One region of the Alteromonas sp. AO-Serp genome, then DNA from elsewhere that is predicted to be linked to it. Evidence: predicted binding sites of a transcription regulator. Region 1 holds the regulator's gene; the other holds the start of a gene.
What was found. The regulator FNR, encoded in region 1, switches genes on or off when oxygen is low (the NO sensors DNR and NnrR bind a similar motif). The targets are predictions, from matches to a motif close to TTGATCTAGATCAA.
Positions count from the first base shown of each region.

Region 1 (10,451 bases):
ATAAGCACCAATAGAACATCCCGCTACAACGTCAATTTTTACGCCGAGTTTTTCTAATGCTTCAATTATGCCAATGTGAGTCCAGCCCCTTGCGGCACCGGCACCTAGCGCAAGTCCAATTTTCATTTACTTAGGTTCCATAATGTTTATTACTTCAATAGTATTATCTTCATCACTGAAGTCCGTACTATTTTCTGTAGTGAAAGAAGGTTCATCGAACCCGATATCACCGTCTTCTACCGGGCCTTCTTGTGTGGCTATAGCTTTAAAATCATAAAGGTTGCTGTCGATTAAGTGTGAAGGCGCTACGTTTTGAAGCGCACGGAACATCGACTCTATACGACCTGGGAAGCGACGGTTCCAGTCTTGAAGCATAGCCTTTATGTTTTGGCGCTGTAGGTTTTCTTGTGAGCCACAAAGGTTACACGGAATAATCGGAAATTCAGCGGCCTGAGAATATTTCTCGATGTCTTTTTCTGTGCAGTATGCCAATGGACGAATAACGATGTGTTCACCGTTATCGCTGACTAGCTTTGGCGGCATAGACTTAAGCTTGCCACCATGAAACATATTGAGGAAAAACGTTTCTAGCATGTCGTCGCGGTGATGACCTAATGCAATTTTAGTCGCACCTAACTCTTTTGCCGTGCGGTACAGAATACCACGGCGCAAGCGAGAACAGAGAGAGCATGTTGTCTTTCCCTCTGGAATTTTGTCTTTAACAATAGAGTAGGTGTCTTCTTCTACAATTTTGTAGTCAACGCCAATGCTTTCTAGATATTCAGGCAAGATATGTTCGGGGAAACCAGGCTGCTTTTGGTCAAGATTAACCGCAACGATATCAAAATGAATAGGCGCAATCTTCTTTAAAAACAATAAAATATCTAGCATGGTGTAGCTGTCTTTACCGCCAGATAAACACACCATTACTTTGTCGTTGTTTTCAATCATACCGAAATCGCCAATGGCTTTACCCACATTGCGGCGAAGTCGTTTCTGAAGTTTGTTGAAGTTGTACTTTTGCTTACTTTGCGCAGCATTTAATGGCGACGCGTCAGCACTGTTTGTGCCTAAACTCATAATTAACTAGCTTGGTTTGTGATAAAGCCACCATTATACATTAAAGCGGCTTTTCGAGACCATGCTTGTGAAGTTAAATTTGTTGGTGACATACCGTGTTGGCCGCTAAGTAACGGCAAACACGGGCTATGTAGTACTGATGAAAAGACTACACCGACAACGGCGACACAAATCCATCTGGCTTAATAGCAAGCACATCGCAATTGAGTTCGTCGATCACGTGTTCTGCAGTGTTACCAATTAGGGCCGCTGAAATGCCCACACGGCCAACGGTACCAATAACAACCAGCTCTGCATCCAGTGTTTTTGCCACTTGCGGGATAACTTTTTCCGGAAGGCCTTCTCTTACTACGCATTTGTTCTCAGGAATACCGTACTTTAATGCGTGACTACGCATTTCCTTTAAATGATGATTTTTTACCGCGTCGTGATAGGTATCGGGGTCGAACTCAGGTACTTCTATGGCGATATTAAGTGGTGTAGAAGGGTAACTGTTGACCAAATTTACGCTACCTTTCAATAAAGAGGCGTAGTCGTTAGCAATGAGGGTGAGCTTATCGTTAAGTGCGGCATGCTCATCGTCTTCACTGCCTACGTTTACTGCAGCAATAATCTCTCCTCCTTCTGGCCAGTCGTGCTCTTTAACGAGCAATACTGGGCGAGGGCATTTACGCATTAAATGCCAGTCGGTGGGGGTGAAAATAACAGAAGCAAGATCGTCGTGCTTTTTGGTTGCCTTTACCACTAAATCTATCTGATTGTTTAGGGTGTAGTAAATAATCGACTCATACGCACGATTATTCCATTCTACAACGATATCAGTTTCAGTGAATCCTTGTTCTCTTAAGTGGGTGGCAAGCCATTTTGCATGCTCCTTTGTAACTGCATCGCGCATTGACTCGCGCTCATCCGGGCTAAGCATGGTCGTCATATCATAAGATAAGTCGTATACCACCATCATGGCGGTAACTGAAGCGCCTGTTTTTGAAGCGAGTTCATAAGCTCGGCTTAGTGCAGGTTGGTTATCGCGCTCGGCATCTACCACGGCCAGAATTCGTTTACACTCAATCATAACGTCCCCCTAACTACGAAACTTAGTAGCGGCTGTCGAAATCGAAGCTTTCTAATACTAACTATAAACGACATTGGGAAAAACGTAAGTTGTTTTAGATCAAGAATTTTACGAGGCGACCATGAGTGAACTTAACGAATTGAACATGGAGCAACCAGCGTGGCGCTGAAAGGGTAGATAGGTGGCTACCAAAGGTCACAAAAAAGCGCGCTTAGTGCGCGCCTTATTTAACACTTAAAAAAGACTAACCGCAGACAACGCTTGGGCCGTTAAGCGCCGCTAGTTTGGTGTTTAGTCTATCGAAATCCAAAATAGTAATAAGCTTGCCGTCTACTTTTATGATGTTGTCTTTTTGAAAACGGCTTAACAGACGACTAATCGTTTCAATCGTTAATCCTAAATAGTTTCCAATTTCGTTGCGCGTCATGGTTAAGTGGAATTCTCTATGGGAAAAGCCACGCTCTTCAAAGCGCTGAGATAGATGTGATATAAAATACAATAAACGCTCTTCTGCGGTTCGCTTGTTTAAAAGCATGATCATGTCGTGATCTTGTTTTATTTCAGCGCTCATGAAGCTCATGATCTGGTGGCGCAGCTTTGGAAATTGCACAGACATTTCGTCGAGGGTCTCGTAGGGAAGCTCACACACCATGGCAGTTTCTAACGCAGAGGTATAGCTTTGGTGTTTGTTCTCTCTTAATGCATCGAAACCGATAATGTCACCAGGAAAGTGGAAACCAGTAATCTGTTCTTCACCTTCGGTATTAGTCACAAATGATTTGAATGAACCAGTTCTCACTGCAAATAGAGAACGGAATTTATCACCAGTTTGAATCAGCGTGTCACCTTTATGAAGCGGCTTCTTGCGTTCAATAATATCGTCAAGAGACTCGATTTCTGTTTTGTTTAACGCCACCGGTAAACACAGGTGACTGAAACTACAGTTTTGACAGTGAATAGAAAATTGGCTTCCTTTGCTCATAATGCACGCTCTCTAAAAGAATACCCGACAATAATACACCCATTTTTAAACGATTGCGCCATGAATAAGATAAGCTGCATATATTGCCATTATTACTGCAATAATTTGTCTAAAATGATTATGTTGAAAACCTCGAACAATATATTGGCTACCAGCGCTTGCAGCGAGCAAGGTGGGTAATGTACCCAAACCGAAGAAGAACATAATAGCAGCGCCTTCTAGTGCGTTACCCGCCGCGAGAGACCAGGTAAGTGTGGAATACACCAAACCGCAAGGAAGCCAACCCCAAATAAAACCATAAGGCAACGCACTTAAAGGGGTCTTAAAGGGCAAAAAGCGTTTTGAAAGCGGCTGGACTTTGGAAAATAGGCCTTTACCCGCATTTTCCAGCACTGTTAAGCCAGTCCACCACTTACCCAAATAACACGCCAGTAGAAGCAACATGATTCCGCTAAGTAGGGAAAGGGCATAGTTGGCAAGAGGTATATAATCTGCTGCAATTTTTCCAAGTGCCCCGGTTATTGCTCCGGCGATGGTGTAGCTCACTATACGTCCCATGTTATAGGCAAGGGTATAGGGTAGTGCTGAAGCGCCTTTAGGCGATACCATCCTTAACGCAGCGACAATTCCACCGCACATTCCCACACAGTGAACTCCGCCGGCTAAGCCGATAAGAAAGGCAGAGAAGTAGTTAATCCCTTCCATGTGGCGCTTGGCTTTTGTCTACTTTACTGTCTTGAAGTTGCTTGCGTTGCTCAGCTAGCTTTTTTTCTTCTGGCGGAAGATCATCGTCAAACAGTATGCTATACCCTTGGCGATCTAAATCTTCAAATTGATTGGTTTTCACCGCCCAAAAGAATATCACGATAGCGACGGCAACAATGATGATGGCGATTGGAATTAATACGTAAATAATACTCATGCTATTTGCTCAAAAGTCGCGTTGAGTTTGTGACCACAATGATACTGCTTAACGACATACCAACAACAGCCATCCAGGGTGAAAGTAGGCCTGATACGGCGAAAGGTAAGATCAAAACGTTGTAACCTACCGACCAGCCGATATTTTGCCTTATTTTTTGCTTCACTTGATGCGCAGTTCGAATAAGCTCTGGTACAGAAAGCAACTGATCGCCAAGCAGTATCACGTCGGCGGCAGTTTTAGCCACGTCTGTGGCATTACCCACTGCAATCGCCACATCAGCGCTGGCAAGAACTGGAGCGTCGTTAATACCATCCCCCATCATCATCACTTTCGCGCCAGATTGCTGCATAGCTTGAACGGCTTCGTACTTTTGCTCAGGTGTTAGGCCACCTTTAGCGGTCGAAATTGGCAATGGTGCGGTAAGCGCATTAACGTTTTGCTGTGTATCACCACTTAAAACGGCGAGCGTATGGCTTGCAGCTAATATATCGAGAGTTTCTTGCGTATCTTCTCTTAGTGAATCCTTTACTTCATACGCCGCCATAATACGCCCCTTAACCGTGAGAAACACGTTAGCTGAAGGGAACGCTTCAATGAGTTTTAGCTGTGATTCGTGAACGCTGAATGCTGCAGATCCCATAGAAAACAACGTGTCATTGATCTCACCGCTGATACCACCTCCTGGCGTAACGGTAAAATTAGTCACTTTGTGTACCGTGTTATCGATGGCGTCAGCACTACCGCTAGAGGCAGAAATCTCGCTTAGGGCTACACCGTCGCTAAAGGCTTTGGCAATCGGATGTTCAGAGCGTGACTCCAAAGCGCGCGCAATTGATAGCGCACTATTACTATCCACGCCGTCAGCGTACCAAGCATTTGAAATAGTAAATTTGCCTTTTGTGAGCGTGCCGGTTTTGTCTAAAGCGATGGTGTCAATGTCAGTAATTTGTTCTAGCGCATCGGCCCGTTTTAGTAAAATACCTTGTCGGTTTAACTTTGCCATAGCGCAGGTTAACGCTGATGGCGTAGCCAACCCTAGTGCGCAAGGGCAGGTTGCAACCAGCACCGATATGGTGATCCAAAATGCCTCGTCGCTACCCTGATACGCCCAAAAGCCATAGGTTAACGCCGAAATCAGCAATACCGCGGTAACGAAATAGCGAGAAAAATTATCGGCTATCTGCGCTGCTTTAGGCTTACTCGCCATCGCACTTGCTTGCAGTCGTACAATTTGATTTACCAGCGCATTTTTAAGGGTCTGCGTAACCGTAATGGTTAGCGTACCATCTTGACAAACCGTGCCGCCGTAAACCGGGCTACTGTTCGACTTACGCACGGGGTTAAACTCGCCGGTAAGCATCGATTCGTCAACCGCTGCGTTCCCTTCGGTCACCACTCCATCAATGGGGATCGTTTCACCAGGCTTAACCAGCACCACATCGTCAATTTTTAACTGCTTTGCCAGACACTCGGTTAGGCTGCCATCAGGCATCAATTTGGTGGCTGAAACGGGTACATACTGCATCATATTGGCAGAGATCTGTGCGGCGCGATGGCGGCTGCGATGTTCTAAAAAGCGGCTGAGTAACAGCAGGAAAATGAACATACAAATAGATTCAAAATACACTTCGCCTTGCTCTAATACTGTAGAGCGAATTCCTGCAATGTAAGTACCGAATATGGCGAGCGTAACGGGCACATCCATATTAACCGTTCTTGCGCTTAGCGCTTTAGCGGCGCCCACATAAAAAGTGCTGCCTGAGTACAGTACTACAGGTGTAGTAAGCGTAAGGGCAACCCAGTAAAAATACTGTCGGGTTTCTAATTCAATAGCGCCAAACCAGTCAAAATACAGCCCCGTCATCAGCATCATCACCTGCATGGTCATAATGCCTGCTAGACCAAGCTTTTTCAGAAAGGTCTTTTGTTCGCGTTTATAACTGGCTTCGTGTTCATCGGGGTGAAATGGCGACCCAACATAACCAATGCGTTTTAGTGTAGAAAGAATCTGACTAAGCTTGATTTGAAAAGGTGACCAAGTAACTAAAGCGCGGCGCTCTTGGACGTTTACCGCGACTTGCTTTATCCCTTCTACTTTTGACAACTGCTTTTCGATAAGCCATCCACACGCAGCGCACGTAATACCTTCAAGGGTTAATTGAATCTGCTTATCTTGCCCCTCATCAAAAACGAATTCTTCTTGAAGAGCAGGGTCGTCATACACTTTGAGTTTGTCGAGTGTCTCTAGAATACCATCGTCTGATTTTTGCGCTGGTTCGGTTCTAAACTGGTAATAGTCTTCAAGACCGTTGGTTACGATGGCTTCGGCCACGGCTAAACATCCAGGGCAACACATGTCGCGTTGCTGCCCTAATATGACGGTAGTAAATTTTCCATCGTCTGAGCCCGCAATAGGCAAGCCGCAATGGTAACAGTCGTGATTGGCCATTATGGATTGAATTTCATTTTGCCAGAGTGGGGCAGATAGATGGTATTTTGTATTTTCCAGCTATCATCAATAGGGGTTAGCGATACGCGCCATTTACCATCAAGATCTTCTTCGACAAAACCACGATAGATACCCTTAGCATCGCGGCTTAATAAAACGCTGACATCACGCTCTTCAAGCGTTACGTGATAAAAGCTTAGTTTAACCGCATTACCTTCTTGTGGAATACCTGAATGAAACTCTAGCGCTATGCTGCCATCTTCAATGGTTAAATCGGTAGTGATATTCATGCGACGGGCTACGGCTTCTTTATCCAATCGCGCATTAATTGCTTTTCCTTCCTTGTAGTAGTCGTCCACCACTAGGCTATCTTCAGTACTAATAGCAAGCTTTAATAATACGCCGCCCATAATGAGCGTGATAATAGGAACGGCAATTAAAAACCAGGGCCAGAACTCTTTATACCAGGGTCTATTCATTGAAATCTTTTCTCGTGTTTACTTCGCTAACAACATATTTATTTTCACTGCCCCAACGACATGTTTAGCCGGGAAATAAGAATAAATATAATGTTCGCGAGACATACTAAATGTGAACAAAGATTGTTCGTACAGCACTCTCTATATCGCTGTATTTTCTCATAAAAAAAGCCCCGTAGTAACGAGGCTTTTTAAGATATTTAATGATTTAAATCATTAATCATTTGAAAGGCTGTAAACATACGCTGCGACAACGTGAATTTTGTCATCACCCAAGGTTTTCTTGAATGAAGGCATTACACCGTTACGACCGTAAGTAAGCGTTTCTGTTACCGCTCTGTGGCTGCCGCCGTATAGCCAGATATTGTCAGTAAGGTTTGGCGCACCAAGTGCTTGGTTACCTTTACCGTCCATACCGTGACAAGCCGCACACGCTGCGAAACGTGCTTTACCTGCTTCTGCAAGCTGAGGGTCCACATCGCGACCGCTTAAACTAAGTACGTAGTTAACCACTTCTTCGATACCGTCTTCACCCATAGCATCTAGCCATGCTGGCATAGCTGCTTTACGACCAAGCGTAAGAGTTTCAACGATTTTCGCACCTGAACCACCGTACAACCAGTCGTTGTCCGTTAGGTTAGGGAAGCCGCCATTTTGACCACGTGCATCAGAACCGTGACACTGAGAGCAATTTTGTAGGAACAAACGCTGACCTACTTTATTTGCTTCTGGGTCTTTAGCCAGTTCTTCAACAGGAACTTTTGCATACGCTTCAAAGATCGGGTCGAACTTCTCGGCAGCGAAATCTAGTTCACGGTCATATTCTACTAGGTAGCCTTGCTCTTTAGCGTCAATACGCGCTTGAGCTGACTCTTCTAGCGATTGAATATTTTGGTTAGAGCTCTTCCAACCCAAAATACCTTCATACGCACCTAGGCCAGGATAAAGCGCTAGGTATAAAAAGCCCCAAACGATGGTCATGTAGAACATAATTGTCCACCAGCGAGGAAGTTGATTGTTCAACTCCTCAATACCATCAAATTCGTGGCCCATTGACTCACCTTCAGCTACGCCGGTCTTGTTAGAAAGGCACCAGCGAAGAAGGAAGTAGCAACCAATGATCAACCCTAGGGTTATCACTGAAATCCAAATTGTCCAAAACATACTCATGAGTTCGAGACTCCTGCTAATCTTCTTTTGATTTTTCTTTTTCTTCGTCTGCAAACACTAGGTTCGCAGCTTCATCGAATTTTTTCTTGTTGCGGCTGCTAAATGCCCACCACACAACACCGATGAAGCTTACAAAGACGATGACAGTAAAAATGCTGCCTACAATTCCCTGGTCCATATTATTTCAAATGTGTGCCAAGAGATTGTAGATAAGCAATAAGGGCTTGCATTTCCGTTTTACCCTGTACTGCCGCTTTCGCACCCGCGATATCTTCGTCGGTATACGGAACGCCAAATCCACGGAATACTTCCATTTTTTCAGCCGTTAACTCGCCATTAAGCGTGTTTTCCGCAAGCCAAGGGAAACCTGGCATGTTCGACTCTGGTACCACGTTACGAGGATTAAGCAGGTGAACTCGGTGCCATTCGTCGCTGTAACGACCACCAACACGTGCTAGGTCAGGACCAGTACGCTTAGAACCCCAAAGGAAAGGGTGCTCCCATACTGATTCGCCAGCAACGCTGTAGTGACCATAACGCTCTGTTTCAGCGCGGAATGGACGGATCATCTGGCTGTGACAACCTACACAACCTTCACGGATGTAGATATCACGGCCTTCAAGCTCAAGCGCGGTGTATGGACGTAAGCCTGTTACCGGTTCCATGGTTTGCTGTTGAAACATCAACGGCGTAATTTGAACCATGGCACCGAAGCTGATAGCGATAAGGATTAATACCGTTAACAGACCGACGTTCTTTTCAATTAACTCATGTGCGTTTTTCATTATTCGTCTCCTTTACTACGCCGGCTGAGTCGCTGGGTCTGCAGCGATACTGCCTTTAGGTGCACGAACGGTTTTCCATGTGTTGTATGCCATAACAAGCATACCCGCTACCACGAAACAACCACCAATGAAACGAACCACATAGAAAGGCTTAGACGCTTCTAATGACTCAACAAAGCTATAGGTTAACGTACCGTCAGCATTTACTGCACGCCACATTAGACCCTGTAGTACACCAGACATCCACATTGCTACGATGTATAGAACAACACCGATAGTTGCGAACCAGAAGTGTACGTTAACTAGCTTGGTGCTATACATAGCGCGCTGACCGAATAGCACTGGAATTAAGTGGTAAATTGAACCAATTGAAACCATTGCAACCCAACCTAGAGCGCCAGAGTGTACGTGACCAATTGTCCAGTCAGTGTAGTGAGATAGTGCATTAACGGTCTTAATTGCCATCATTGGACCTTCGAAGGTAGACATACCGTAGAAAGACAATGAAACAATTAGGAAACGCAATACTGGGTCGGTGCGAAGTTTATGCCACGCGCCAGATAGCGTCATAATACCGTTAATCATACCACCCCAAGATGGAACGAATAGGATAATAGACATCACCATACCTAGCGACTGAGTCCAGTCTGGTAGGGCAGTGTAGTGAAGGTGGTGAGGACCAGCCCAGATATACAGAGAGATAAGTGCCCAGAAGTGAACAATTGAAAGTCTGTATGAATAAACCGGGCGACCAGCTTGCTTAGGTACGAAGTAGTACATCATACCAAGGAAGCCCGCAGTTAGGAAAAAGCCTACCGCGTTATGGCCGTACCACCACTGCATCATAGCGTCTACTGCGCCTGCATACAGTGAATACGATTTAGTGAAAGATACCGGAATAGCCATGCTGTTACCAATATGAAGAATTGCAACAGTTAACATGAACGCGCCTAAGAACCAGTTTGCAACATAAATGTGCGAAACTTTACGGATTACTAGGGTTCCGAAGAAGTTAATGATATAAGCGACCCAAACCAGTGCCAAAAGGATATCAATTGGCCATTCTAGTTCAGCGTATTCTTTTGAGCTGGTTAAACCCATAGGCAGGGTGATAACAGCTAAAACGATAACGGCTTGCCAACCCCAAAAGGTAAATGCGGCAAGTTTGTCACTGAACAGTCTTACCTGGCAGGTACGCTGAACGATGTAGTACGACGTTGCAAATAGCGCACAGCCGCCGAAGGCAAAAATAACGGCGTTAGTGTGCAACGGACGCAAACGTGAGAATGTTAGCCATGGTGTGTCAAAGTTAAGCATAGGTGCAAATAACTGCGCGGCAATAAATACCCCTAGGCCCATACCAATGATACCCCAGACTATGGTCATGATGGTAAATTGCCTAACTACTTTATAATTGTAGTCAGGTTGTGCTTGGCTTATTTCACTCATTTTAATGAATCTTCCACTTCAAATGAACTATGGTCTCCAACTGCCGGAATAGTACGGTCG
Region 1 is NZ_JAFLMX010000166.1:354-10,804, forward strand. Features, by position in the region: partial or broken gene QVA83_RS11660 (patatin-like phospholipase family protein) at 1-126, opposite strand, end outside; gene ttcA (tRNA 2-thiocytidine(32) synthetase TtcA) at 127-1,080, opposite strand; gene uspE (universal stress protein UspE) at 1,229-2,152, opposite strand; gene fnr (fumarate/nitrate reduction transcriptional regulator Fnr) at 2,397-3,134, opposite strand; gene QVA83_RS11680 (sulfite exporter TauE/SafE family protein) at 3,180-3,839, opposite strand; gene ccoS (cbb3-type cytochrome oxidase assembly protein CcoS) at 3,826-4,056, opposite strand; gene QVA83_RS11690 (heavy metal translocating P-type ATPase) at 4,058-6,508, opposite strand; gene QVA83_RS11695 (FixH family protein) at 6,508-6,987, opposite strand; gene ccoP (cytochrome-c oxidase, cbb3-type subunit III) at 7,204-8,157, opposite strand; gene QVA83_RS11705 (cbb3-type cytochrome oxidase subunit 3) at 8,174-8,335, opposite strand; gene ccoO (cytochrome-c oxidase, cbb3-type subunit II) at 8,337-8,942, opposite strand; gene ccoN (cytochrome-c oxidase, cbb3-type subunit I) at 8,958-10,391, opposite strand.

Region 2 (10,451 bases), on a different contig from region 1:
AATAAGAATGAGCCAATAGGTCGATTTGGATCCGCAAGCCCAGCACGTGAACGGCGAATTGCGTTTGAAACCGCTTCAACCGCTTCTTCTTGTCCAACAACCCGTTTGTGAAGTACGTCTTCCATACGCAACAACTTCTCACGCTCGCCCTCAAGCATTCGCGCTACAGGTATACCCGTCCATCGCGAAAGCACATCTGCAATTTCAACGTCCGTCACTTTATTTTTAAGTAACGTCGTCTCGCGAGTTTCGTTTTCAGCCGCTTGCTCTAACTTTGCTTCAAGCTCTGGAATACGGCCGTACTGAAGTTCCGACATGCGATTCAAATCAGATGCACGTCGCGCTATCTCCAAGTCAAGTTTAGCCTGCTCAAGCTCCCCTTTAATGGTTTGAGTGCCCTGCATGGCGTCTTTCTCATCCAGCCACACTTTCTCAAGCTCTGCGTACTTGGTTTCCGCTTGCTCACGCTCTAGCTCAATCATCTCAAGTCGCTTATGACTCGCATCATCTGTTTCTTTGGCCAGAGCTTGCTCTTCCAATTTTAGCTGGATGATACGACGCTCCAGACGATCCATCTCTTCGGGCTTGGAGTCTATTTGCAATCGAATGCTAGACGCAGCCTCGTCTATAAGATCAATGGCTTTGTCTGGTAATTGGCGGTCGCTAATATAACGATGCGACAAACTTGCCGCTGCAACGATAGCGGGATCAGTAATATCTACCGAGTGATGGAGCTCATAGCGCTCTTTTAAGCCACGCAGAATAGCAATAGTGTCTTCAACGCTAGGTTCTTCAACTAATACCTTTTGGAAACGACGTTCAAGTGCTGCGTCTTTTTCAATGTACTGACGATATTCATCCAGTGTTGTAGCACCAACGCAGTGAAGTTCACCACGGGCTAACGCAGGTTTAAGCATATTACCTGCATCCATCGCTCCATCGCCCTTCCCTGCACCTACCATGGTGTGCAGTTCGTCAACGAATAAGATCACGCGGCCTTCTTCTTTAGCCAGCTCATTAAGCACTGCTTTAAGGCGTTCTTCAAACTCACCGCGATATTTAGCTCCCGCCACTAACGCGCCCATATCAAGGGCAAGAACACGCTTGTTCTTTAAGCCCTCAGGCACTTCGCCATTAATGATGCGCTGAGCCAACCCTTCAACAATAGCCGTTTTACCCACACCCGGCTCACCAATGAGTACTGGGTTGTTTTTGGTTCGACGCTGTAGTACTTGAACAGTTCGGCGAATCTCATCGTCTCGACCAATGACCGGGTCGAGCTTGCCTTGTTCTGCTCGCTCGGTTAAATCTGTCGTGTATTTTTCAAGCGCCTGACGTACATCTTCAGCATTAGGATCCGTGACCTTCTGGCCACCACGCATGTCGTCTATTGCGCTTTCAATAGCTTCTTTAGTGATATTCAGGCTTTTGAGGATTTCCCCCAAGCGCCCTTTATCTTGTAGCGCCGCTAGAACAAAGATTTCTGAAGTGATGTATTCGTCTTTTCGCTGCTGCGCTATCTTGTCACAAAGATTTAGCAAAATGCCGCTGTCTTTACTTAATTGAACATCTCCCCCAATGCCTTCAATACGAGGTAGGCGCTCAATAGCTTGGCTCAGTGCTGAGCGTAGCGCATTTACATTGATGTTTGCTTGGTCAAGCAAAGGGCGTACTGACCCGCCTTGCTGATTTAGCATGGCAGTCATTAAATGGACAGGTTCAATGTATTGATGATCTCGCCCCAATGCGAGTGATTGAGCATCGGATATTGCGAGCTGAAATTTACTGGTAAATCTATCTAGTCTCATAATTTCAACCTAATTAATGAACAACTATACCTGCGGTAACACGCCGCAATTACGAACATTTTAACTCTCGCTGAGTGGGTAATGATCTATGCGGAATGGTATTATTTATGTTCTAGTTATGTAGGCTGCTCAATTGCGATTCAAGTATGAGATTAAAAAGTTAGCCCAAAAGATAACAAATAATGTATGAAGTTTGATCTAGCGCAACTGTGTGATCAGACTAAAACTGCCGCCTTTTTTCGAAACAATTTAAAGCAGGCCTATTACGCTAACTATACGCCCAGTCGTGCGCTTGTTTTGATGCGTAGCTCTTCGATGGGAGTAAAAACGCTGTTCGTCAGTGTAAGTACACAAGTTACTTTGTGTAATACTCTCAACGCCAGCTTGCTGCAATTGCACCTGTGCCACTAGAGGTAGATCTAATAAGTACTTCCCTCTATTAGAGCTATTGGCAATGGCACCGTCTATATGGCGAAACTTACTCGCCAACTGTACATCAACTTCGTAGCAGGGCCCGCTGATTGCAGGACCAACCCAAGCGATGAGTTTTTTTGCTTCGCTGCCAAAGTGTGAAACAGCACTTCCAATAATGTTAGTATCGAGACCTTTCCAACCAGCATGTACTGCCGCCACTTCTTGACCGCTTTCATCACACAATAAAATGGGCACGCAGTCTGCGGTCATCACCGCACAAAAATGCGATGTTGAAGAAGAATACGACGCATCAGCGGTGGTATCTGCGCTCGGCAATGACACCACGCGGTTGCTGTGCACTTGCTCCAACCATGTGATCTTTTCACTATGTGGAATTAGGCTTCTATTGGCTTTCACAAGTAGGAGGTCGTCCCCCACGTGGGCGCCAACGTTCAAACCTGCAAAATCACCTATGCTTGTACCTCCCATTCTTGTCGTTGTGTATGCAACAACATTTGCGGGACATGACCACGCTGGCGTAATCAAATCCAGCGTGGATGATATAGGTGAATTTGCAGATGACAATGTCATAAGTTCGCCTTACTCATTAAAGCATATCTTGTGGATTGTCCGCGGTGTCCTTTTTCACGGCTTTAAGCAAGTCCTGCATATCTTGAGGTAGGGGAGCTTTCCACGTCATCCACTCTTCCGTTTCAGGGTGAAACAGCGAGAGCTGTGCGGCGTGCAACGCCTGACGTTGGAATCCGCGAAGCGCAGCGATAAATTCTTCTGACGCCCCTTTAGGAAGACGAGGACGCCCGCCATAAACTTGGTCGCCAAGCAAAGGATGCTTAATGTGGGCCATGTGTACGCGGATTTGGTGCGTACGGCCAGTTTCAAGCTTCAAACGCAGGTGCGTGTATGCGCGAAATTTTTCGATAACACGAAAATGAGTGACCGCTGGTTTGCCCATTTCACGTACTGCCATATGCGTACGTTTTGTTGCGTGTCTACCAATAGGCGCATCTACAATACCACCAGCGACCATCGTACCTAAGGCAACGGCTTCGTATTCACGACTCATTTCCCGACGTTGAAGTTGGTCAACAAGATGCGTTTGAGCAGGAATTGTTTTTGCTACTACCATTAACCCCGTCGTGTCTTTGTCAAGGCGATGGACAATGCCCGCACGTGGAACTTTGTCTATCTCTGGACAATGATTTAACAAGGCATTTAGCACGGTACCGCTTGGGTTCCCTGCACCTGGATGCACAACCAAATCTGCTGGTTTGTTTATGACTAGGATGTGTTCATCTTCATAAACAATGTTTAACGCGATGTCTTGCGCTTCGCTCGTTACTTGTACATCCATTTCGGCCTGTACAGTAACAAGTTCATCCATTTGCATTTTGTGGCGAGGCACGGTGATTACTTCACCGTTTACAGCAACATTCCCATCTTGGATCCAAGTTTTTAGCTTAGAACGAGAATATTCAGGGAACAAATCAGCCAAAACCTGATCTAACCGTAAACCAAAATGCGCAGCTTCCGTTGAAGCTTCTAATTGTATTGTGTTCGGCGACTGTGTCATAACACCATTGATTACGTCTAAAAAAGGGTATTATAACAAGTATTCACGCTGTACACTGCCTTGTTTACGTTTTTGTATGGTTTTTCTCATCGTTAGTACGTTAGAATGCAATTAAAGTGTTGTTGTTTAACACATGAGCTTAGACAGCGAAGTATTAAAACTGTTTAGCAGGAAAATAGAATTATTATGAAATCATTTCGTCTACTGGCCCCCGTTTTATTGGGTGCTATGGTATCTGTCGCAGGATGTAGCTCTTCAGATAATGAAGAAAAAGCCGTATTAGCTAACATGGGTGCGCAGCAACTGTACGACAGAGCAAAGCAGAGCATGGAAGTAGGTAACTTCAGCGCTGCAGCACAAACGTTAAGCGCGCTAGATTCGCGCTACCCGTTCGGTCCCCTATCCCATCAGGTACAGCTAGACCTTATTTATAGCTATTATAAGTCAGGTAAAAACGAAGAAACGCTTGCCACTATCGACAGATTTATTCGTCTGAATCCAAACCATTCAGATGTTGATTACGCGTATTACATGCGTGGATTAACTAACATGGAATCAGATAGCAACCTTTTCCAAGAATTAATGAATATTGACCGTACGGATAGAGACCCGTCGAAGTCTCGTGCTGCGTTTGAAGATTTCCGCAGACTGATTCAACAATATCCAGATAGCAAATATGCCGCAGATGCGAAACAGCGCATGGTTCATATTAAAGACCGCTTGGCTCGCTATGAAATCGCTATTGCACGTTTCTACATGAGACGCCAGGCTTATGTTGCTGCTGCAAACCGTGGTCGCTATGTTATAGAGCACTTCCCGAATACCACTCAAGTGCAACAAGCACTCGAAATTATGGTTTCAAGTTATGAGCAGCTTGGCCTAGATGAATTGCGTAACAATGCGATGAAGACACTAAAGCTTAACTACCCTGACAGCGAATTTATTAGCTAGATTTGGCTATTCTGTTTTGCTAGAGCTTTATGCAACCAATAAAAAAACGCACATTTGTGCGTTTTTTTGTATCTGGATGTCACATATTGACTGCGTTCGCTTGATTGATTACTAGCGGAAAAACAAGTGACTAAAAGGGTTTAACAATCTTGCAAGGCCCGAAGTAAAGTGCAATGGCTGATCGACAATGCTAAATACAAGGCAGCCTTCTTTACCTTCGGATTTTGGCGTGTGCGTTTTATCTCCATCCATGAAAATAAAGTCGCCGGTATCATAGCAACTTAGCCCATCACTGAACTCACCATCAATGACTAATGTATATTCCGTTCCACGGTGCGTATGCTCAGGTACACTACCGCCACTTCCCATGAAGATAAAATTAGCTACACCTTGGTTTCCAAGGTCAACTGGAGCCTGCCACAGCTTCCCAACCAAACTTGACCAGTTACCTGTCTTATCGATGTAGCGGTGAAGCGTTCTGGGTAAAGTGAATACCCTTCCATCTAACTCGATGGTATTTGCACTTGCCTGCGCCTGCAAGGCCGCCCGCTTCTTTACGGGCTCACGATACGCTATGGGCTGTTCCATCAAAGCATTATTTTGTTTCGATGATGGGAGCTGCGTAATTTGGGATAGCATGTCACCGAACTGAAGCGACATTTCAGCTCTGTCGCTTGCCGATGAATTGGCGTTCGAAACCATTTGAGCAGCAAGACTTTCCGTTTCAATTTCAACAAAACGCTGACATTTCTCACACATGTCACAATGTGCAGAGACCATCAGTGATATAGCAGGTGACAATGTGCCCTCAACAAAATCTTTAAGTTGCTGGGCACTTGGGTGAAACCTAATCATTATCGTTTAACATGACCTTTAATCGTTGAAGTGCCAAACGTGTCCGCGACTTTACTGTACCTAATGGAATTGAAAGCTCATCGGCGACTTCTTGTTGTGACTTGCCATCAATATAGATAGCTTCAACCACTGCTTTCTGTTTTACAGGTAGTGATTCGAACAAATAGCCAATCTGCTCTAAAGTAACTTGTTCGTCAAGTGGCGCCTCGTTTGCATCGGCTGTTTGTTCGCATAAAACTGGCCATAGGTCGTCAGAACAAACATCCTCTTTTCGATTCTGCAGCTTTCGAAGCATATCAAAGCGAATGTTGCGTGCGATTGTGAAAATCCACGTTGACGGAGAACCTTTTTCTGCATTGAACAGGTGCGCTTTCTGCCATACATTCGACATAGTATCTTGTACCAGTTCCATGGCCAGTGCCTCATTACCCATCTGTTTCAGTGCATATGAACGCAGCCGAGGCGCGAAGTAGTTAAACACTCTCGCAAATGAACGCTTGCATCGGGTGTCTGCAACCGCGACAAGGTAATCAGACATTTCAGTTGCACACTCTTTAGGCTTGATTGTGCTGTTACTTTGTTCCAAAGGAATTCCAACTAACATAAGATTCGTCCGCTTTTCCGTTTTGGTTGTATCATTCTACGGCGTTATGACTTAAAACGTTTGCGAAAATCGCTAATATTGGATTACGAATTTGTAATGTCTTTATCCGACTCAACGACTAAGCGATTAGTGCAGAGAGATAGTTCAGTAAACTGGTGCATTCTCTTTGCGCTAAAAAGTGCTGTTTTTGCGAGCCGTCTACTGGCAATAATTCTAACCACCGATTTAATACCCAATTAGGGCAATCAAACTTTGGTGATTCATAAAGCGATGCCAACTCTTCGTAATTTCCAAATATTTCTTTAAGTCGCTCGTCCATAGGCGCTATTTGTTGAGGAGCCAAATCGCACTGCCAAGGTTCTAACACCTTGCAACTACCGGTACGAAGACCATCTTTTTCAACTTCTATGCTACTTACCTCAACTAAATGAGAACCAGCAACCTTTATGCCAAGCAACCCATCATCGAGCATGTCGAAGTCAACAACCTGCGCATAAGTACCTATTTTATGAATATGCTCATTCAAATTTTTGTCACCGTTAGCATTAAGCATACACATCACAAAGCCTTTATTTTCAGCACATGCCTGCTTAACCATTCGCACGTATCGTGGCTCAAAAATGCGCAATGCCATTCTACCTTCCGGCAAAAGGTGCGCAGATAAAGGAAATAAAGGAAAACGTTCTACACTCATACTCAGCACTTCCGAAAACACGAAAATAATTACGCAAGTGAGAACAATTAGGATCGAATGGGAAAATTTTTCACATATAAATGGAAAAACATGATCTTTAGCACGACGATTAATGTAATTTAGTTTTTAAATAAAACATTAACAGATTTCATATCAGAGACTTGCAATTTCAACGTGAAAATAACCGCGAATTTTTTTAAGCGTCGACATTACCGATATGCAAATCTGATTTTGAATTATGAGTTAAGGAAAGGCCATGGACGTCATTGGACGCTTTTGTAAAATTTACACAGACATATGTCAAATTTCTCCAGACGACCTAGAACATATCTATGCCGACGACATACTGTTTATCGACCCAATCACTACACACCATGGCATTGATGAAGTAAAACGCTATTTTTCCAACTTATTAACGCAAGCCGAAAGCTGTAAGTTCGACATTGCGGACATTTTTACTTGCTCGCCCAATGGCTCAAAAGAGCATCCATCAAGTCATTCAAAGGTTACCCATATCGCAAACTGGACGATGACCCTTACGCTGAAAGATAGTGATAAGCAAATTACGCTAGATGGCACCACGCAACTTGGTGTCAGCGATGACAGCATTATTTACCACAAAGATTATTACGACTTGGGCGAAATGGTCTATGAGCACGTACCCATCCTAGGTTTTGTCGTTAAAAAAATTAAAGGGAAGCTAGCAAAGTGAAAAGTATTCTAATTACTGGCGCCACATCGGGTATTGGTAAAGCATTAGCAATAAAGGCTGCAAACAGCGGTTATCAAGTGATTGCCTGTGGTCGAAATGAAGACACACTCAACGAGCTCAGTAAGTACAATAATATTAGCGCATGCCAGTTCGATGTCACTGATCTTGACGATACTCGACGGGCGCTAGCAACGGTTAAGTTTGACATTGCTGTACTCAACGCTGGTACCTGCGAATATGTAGATATCGACGACTTCGAGCCAGACATGTTTCGCCGCGTATTCGAACCTAATTTCTTTGGCGTTGTTCATTGTGTAGACGCTCTTCTTCCACGACTTAAGCAAGGCGACAAGCTTGTGATTGTTGACAGCATGGCTCGCCTACTTCCTTTTACGCGAACGCAAGCGTACGGTGCGAGCAAAGCTGCCCTACATTATTTTACTAAATCATTAGAAGTAGACCTTCACCACAAAGGCGTGAAAGTGCAAGCGGTGTCTCCTGGATTTGTAGAAACGCCCCTCACAGATAAAAACGATTTTGAAATGCCAATGAAAATTAGCGCTGAAGAAGCCGCTAACGCTATGCTTAAAGGAATAGAGGGCAACAAACAAACAGTTTTCTTCCCTCGGTTCTTTGGTTTTATTCTGCGCTTTATGCATATACTGCCAACCCCACTGCAAAAGCGATTGTCGTTGGCAATGAGAGAAAAACAATAAGAGAAGATGAATGAACAATAAGATTGCCATCATTGGCACAGGTATTTCTGGTTTGACCTGCGCGCACCTTCTAAATAGGCAGCACGATATCACAGTGTACGAAGCAAATGACTATATAGGTGGTCATACTGCAACGAAGAAAATAAGCGACAATGGGGAAACTCACCATATCGATACAGGTTTTATCGTTTTTAATGATTGGACCTACCCTAACTTTATAAAGCTCATTAATCAGTTAGATGTTGAGTATCAACCAACAGAGATGAGCTTCTCTGTAATGAGTAAAAAGGCAAACCTAGAATACAACGGCAATAACTTAAACAGTTTATTTGCACAGCGGCGTAATATTCTGAGGCCTAAATTCTGGCGTATCGTGAAAGACATATTGACGTTTAACAAAGCGTGTAAAGCGATGGTCGCAGAAAACCGTGATACTTCTTCACTTACGTTAGAAGACGTCATTAGAGAATTAAAACTAAGCGATGACTTTGCACGTTATTATATTTTGCCTATGTGCGCCGCAATTTGGTCCAGCAGCTTAGAGCAAACGAGAAAGTTTCCACTCACGTTCTTTTTGCAGTTTTTCAACAACCATGGCTTGCTCAATATTACCGACCGTCCTCAGTGGTACACAATTAAAGGTGGGTCAAGCCAATACATTCCGCCTTTAATCGCACCATTTGAGTCTAAGATAAAACTATCGACGGCCGTTCTGTCGGTAGCGAAAAGCGATGATAAGTGGCAGGTTACCGACTCTTCAGGCAACGCTGCGATGTATGATCATGTGGTATTTGCGTGCCACAGTGACCAAGCGTTAAAAATGATTCACTCACCGACTTCGCTGCATCGAGATATCCTTGGAAATATCCCTTACGCAGAAAACGACGTGGTGATGCACAAAGATATTTCACAGCTGCCTAAAAGAAAATTAGCTTGGGCGAGTTGGAATTACAGCTTAAAAGAAGACGCAAGCGAGGAAGCCCGCCCCGCTTCTGTCACTTATAACATGAATATTCTTCAACGCCTTGAAGCACAAAGCACCTACTGTGTAACGTTAAATAATACTGCGGAAATAGACCAAAAGAGTATTCTTCGAAGCTATCAGTACGCACATCCGCAATACAGTGCCAGCATGGTCAACGCCCAAGCAAGAAGAAATGAAATTTGTGGCGTAGACAACTTACATTTTTGTGGAGCCTACTGGTATAACGGTTTTCATGAAGACGGCGTAACTAGCGCACTTGATGTTTGTTCTCGCTTTGGTGAAGCCCTGTGATAGAAAGTGCCATCTACAAGGGCAAGGTTTATCACCAACGGTTTAAGCCTACCCAGCATAAATTTGGCTATGACATTTATTTATTTTGGCTAAAGCTTGAGAGCAACGAACTCGAAATCTTGTCCAGTTCGTTAAAACGCTTCTCTGCATACGACAAGGCTAGAGTGCGTTTCAAGCGTGAAGACTACTTAGGTGATCCCTCTTTACCTCTAGGTCAGGCAGTAATAGACAGAATGACAGAGTTAAACGGAGGGAAGACGCTTCAAGGCGATGTCTTTATGCTGGGACAACTGCGTATGTGGGGGCTGTATTTCAGCCCGGTGAATTTCTATTACCTACGCAATGCCGAAGGTAAGTATACACATATGCTTGCCGAAGTAAGTAACACGCCGTGGAATGAGCGTCATCACTACCTTGTAAATCTAGATACTCAAGACGATACGCCAAAAGCTTTTCATGTTTCCCCGTTTAATCCAATGGATATGACCTACAAATGGTCGATATCGCAGCCGTCGACTAGACTGTCACTTGCGATGGATTGTGTAAGAGACGACAAAGAGTTCAGTGCAGGGATAAATTTGACTAAATTTACTTTAGATAATGCGAATCTATCTGCGGCACTTAAACGTATACCCAGTATGACAATAAAAACTGTGGCTGGAATTTATTGGCACGCGCTTAAACTATTGCTTAAACGAACGCCACTGTATACACACCCAGAAAAAAGTCAGGAACAATAACAATGTCTTTTGGTGAATCTGTACTACTGACCACCTCAGAGGTCTCCTTTGTAGATAAAGCGTGTAGAACTCTATTCCTACAATGCTTAA
Region 2 is NZ_JAFLMX010000279.1:13,797-24,247, forward strand. Features, by position in the region: gene clpB (ATP-dependent chaperone ClpB) at 1-1,808, opposite strand, end outside; gene pgeF (peptidoglycan editing factor PgeF) at 2,058-2,813, opposite strand; gene rluD (23S rRNA pseudouridine(1911/1915/1917) synthase RluD) at 2,830-3,813, opposite strand; gene QVA83_RS18360 (outer membrane protein assembly factor BamD) at 4,000-4,764, shown strand; gene QVA83_RS18365 (ChrR family anti-sigma-E factor) at 4,876-5,619, opposite strand; gene QVA83_RS18370 (sigma-70 family RNA polymerase sigma factor) at 5,612-6,223, opposite strand; gene QVA83_RS18375 (LON peptidase substrate-binding domain-containing protein) at 6,342-6,917, opposite strand; gene QVA83_RS18380 (nuclear transport factor 2 family protein) at 7,174-7,629, shown strand; gene QVA83_RS18385 (SDR family NAD(P)-dependent oxidoreductase) at 7,626-8,345, shown strand; gene QVA83_RS18390 (NAD(P)/FAD-dependent oxidoreductase) at 8,356-9,621, shown strand; gene QVA83_RS18395 (DUF1365 domain-containing protein) at 9,618-10,361, shown strand; gene QVA83_RS18400 (SAM-dependent methyltransferase) at 10,364-10,451, shown strand, end outside.
Region 2: clpB (ATP-dependent chaperone ClpB) is a predicted target of FNR. The motif match lies at 2,002-2,015, and genes of this name have one in related genera.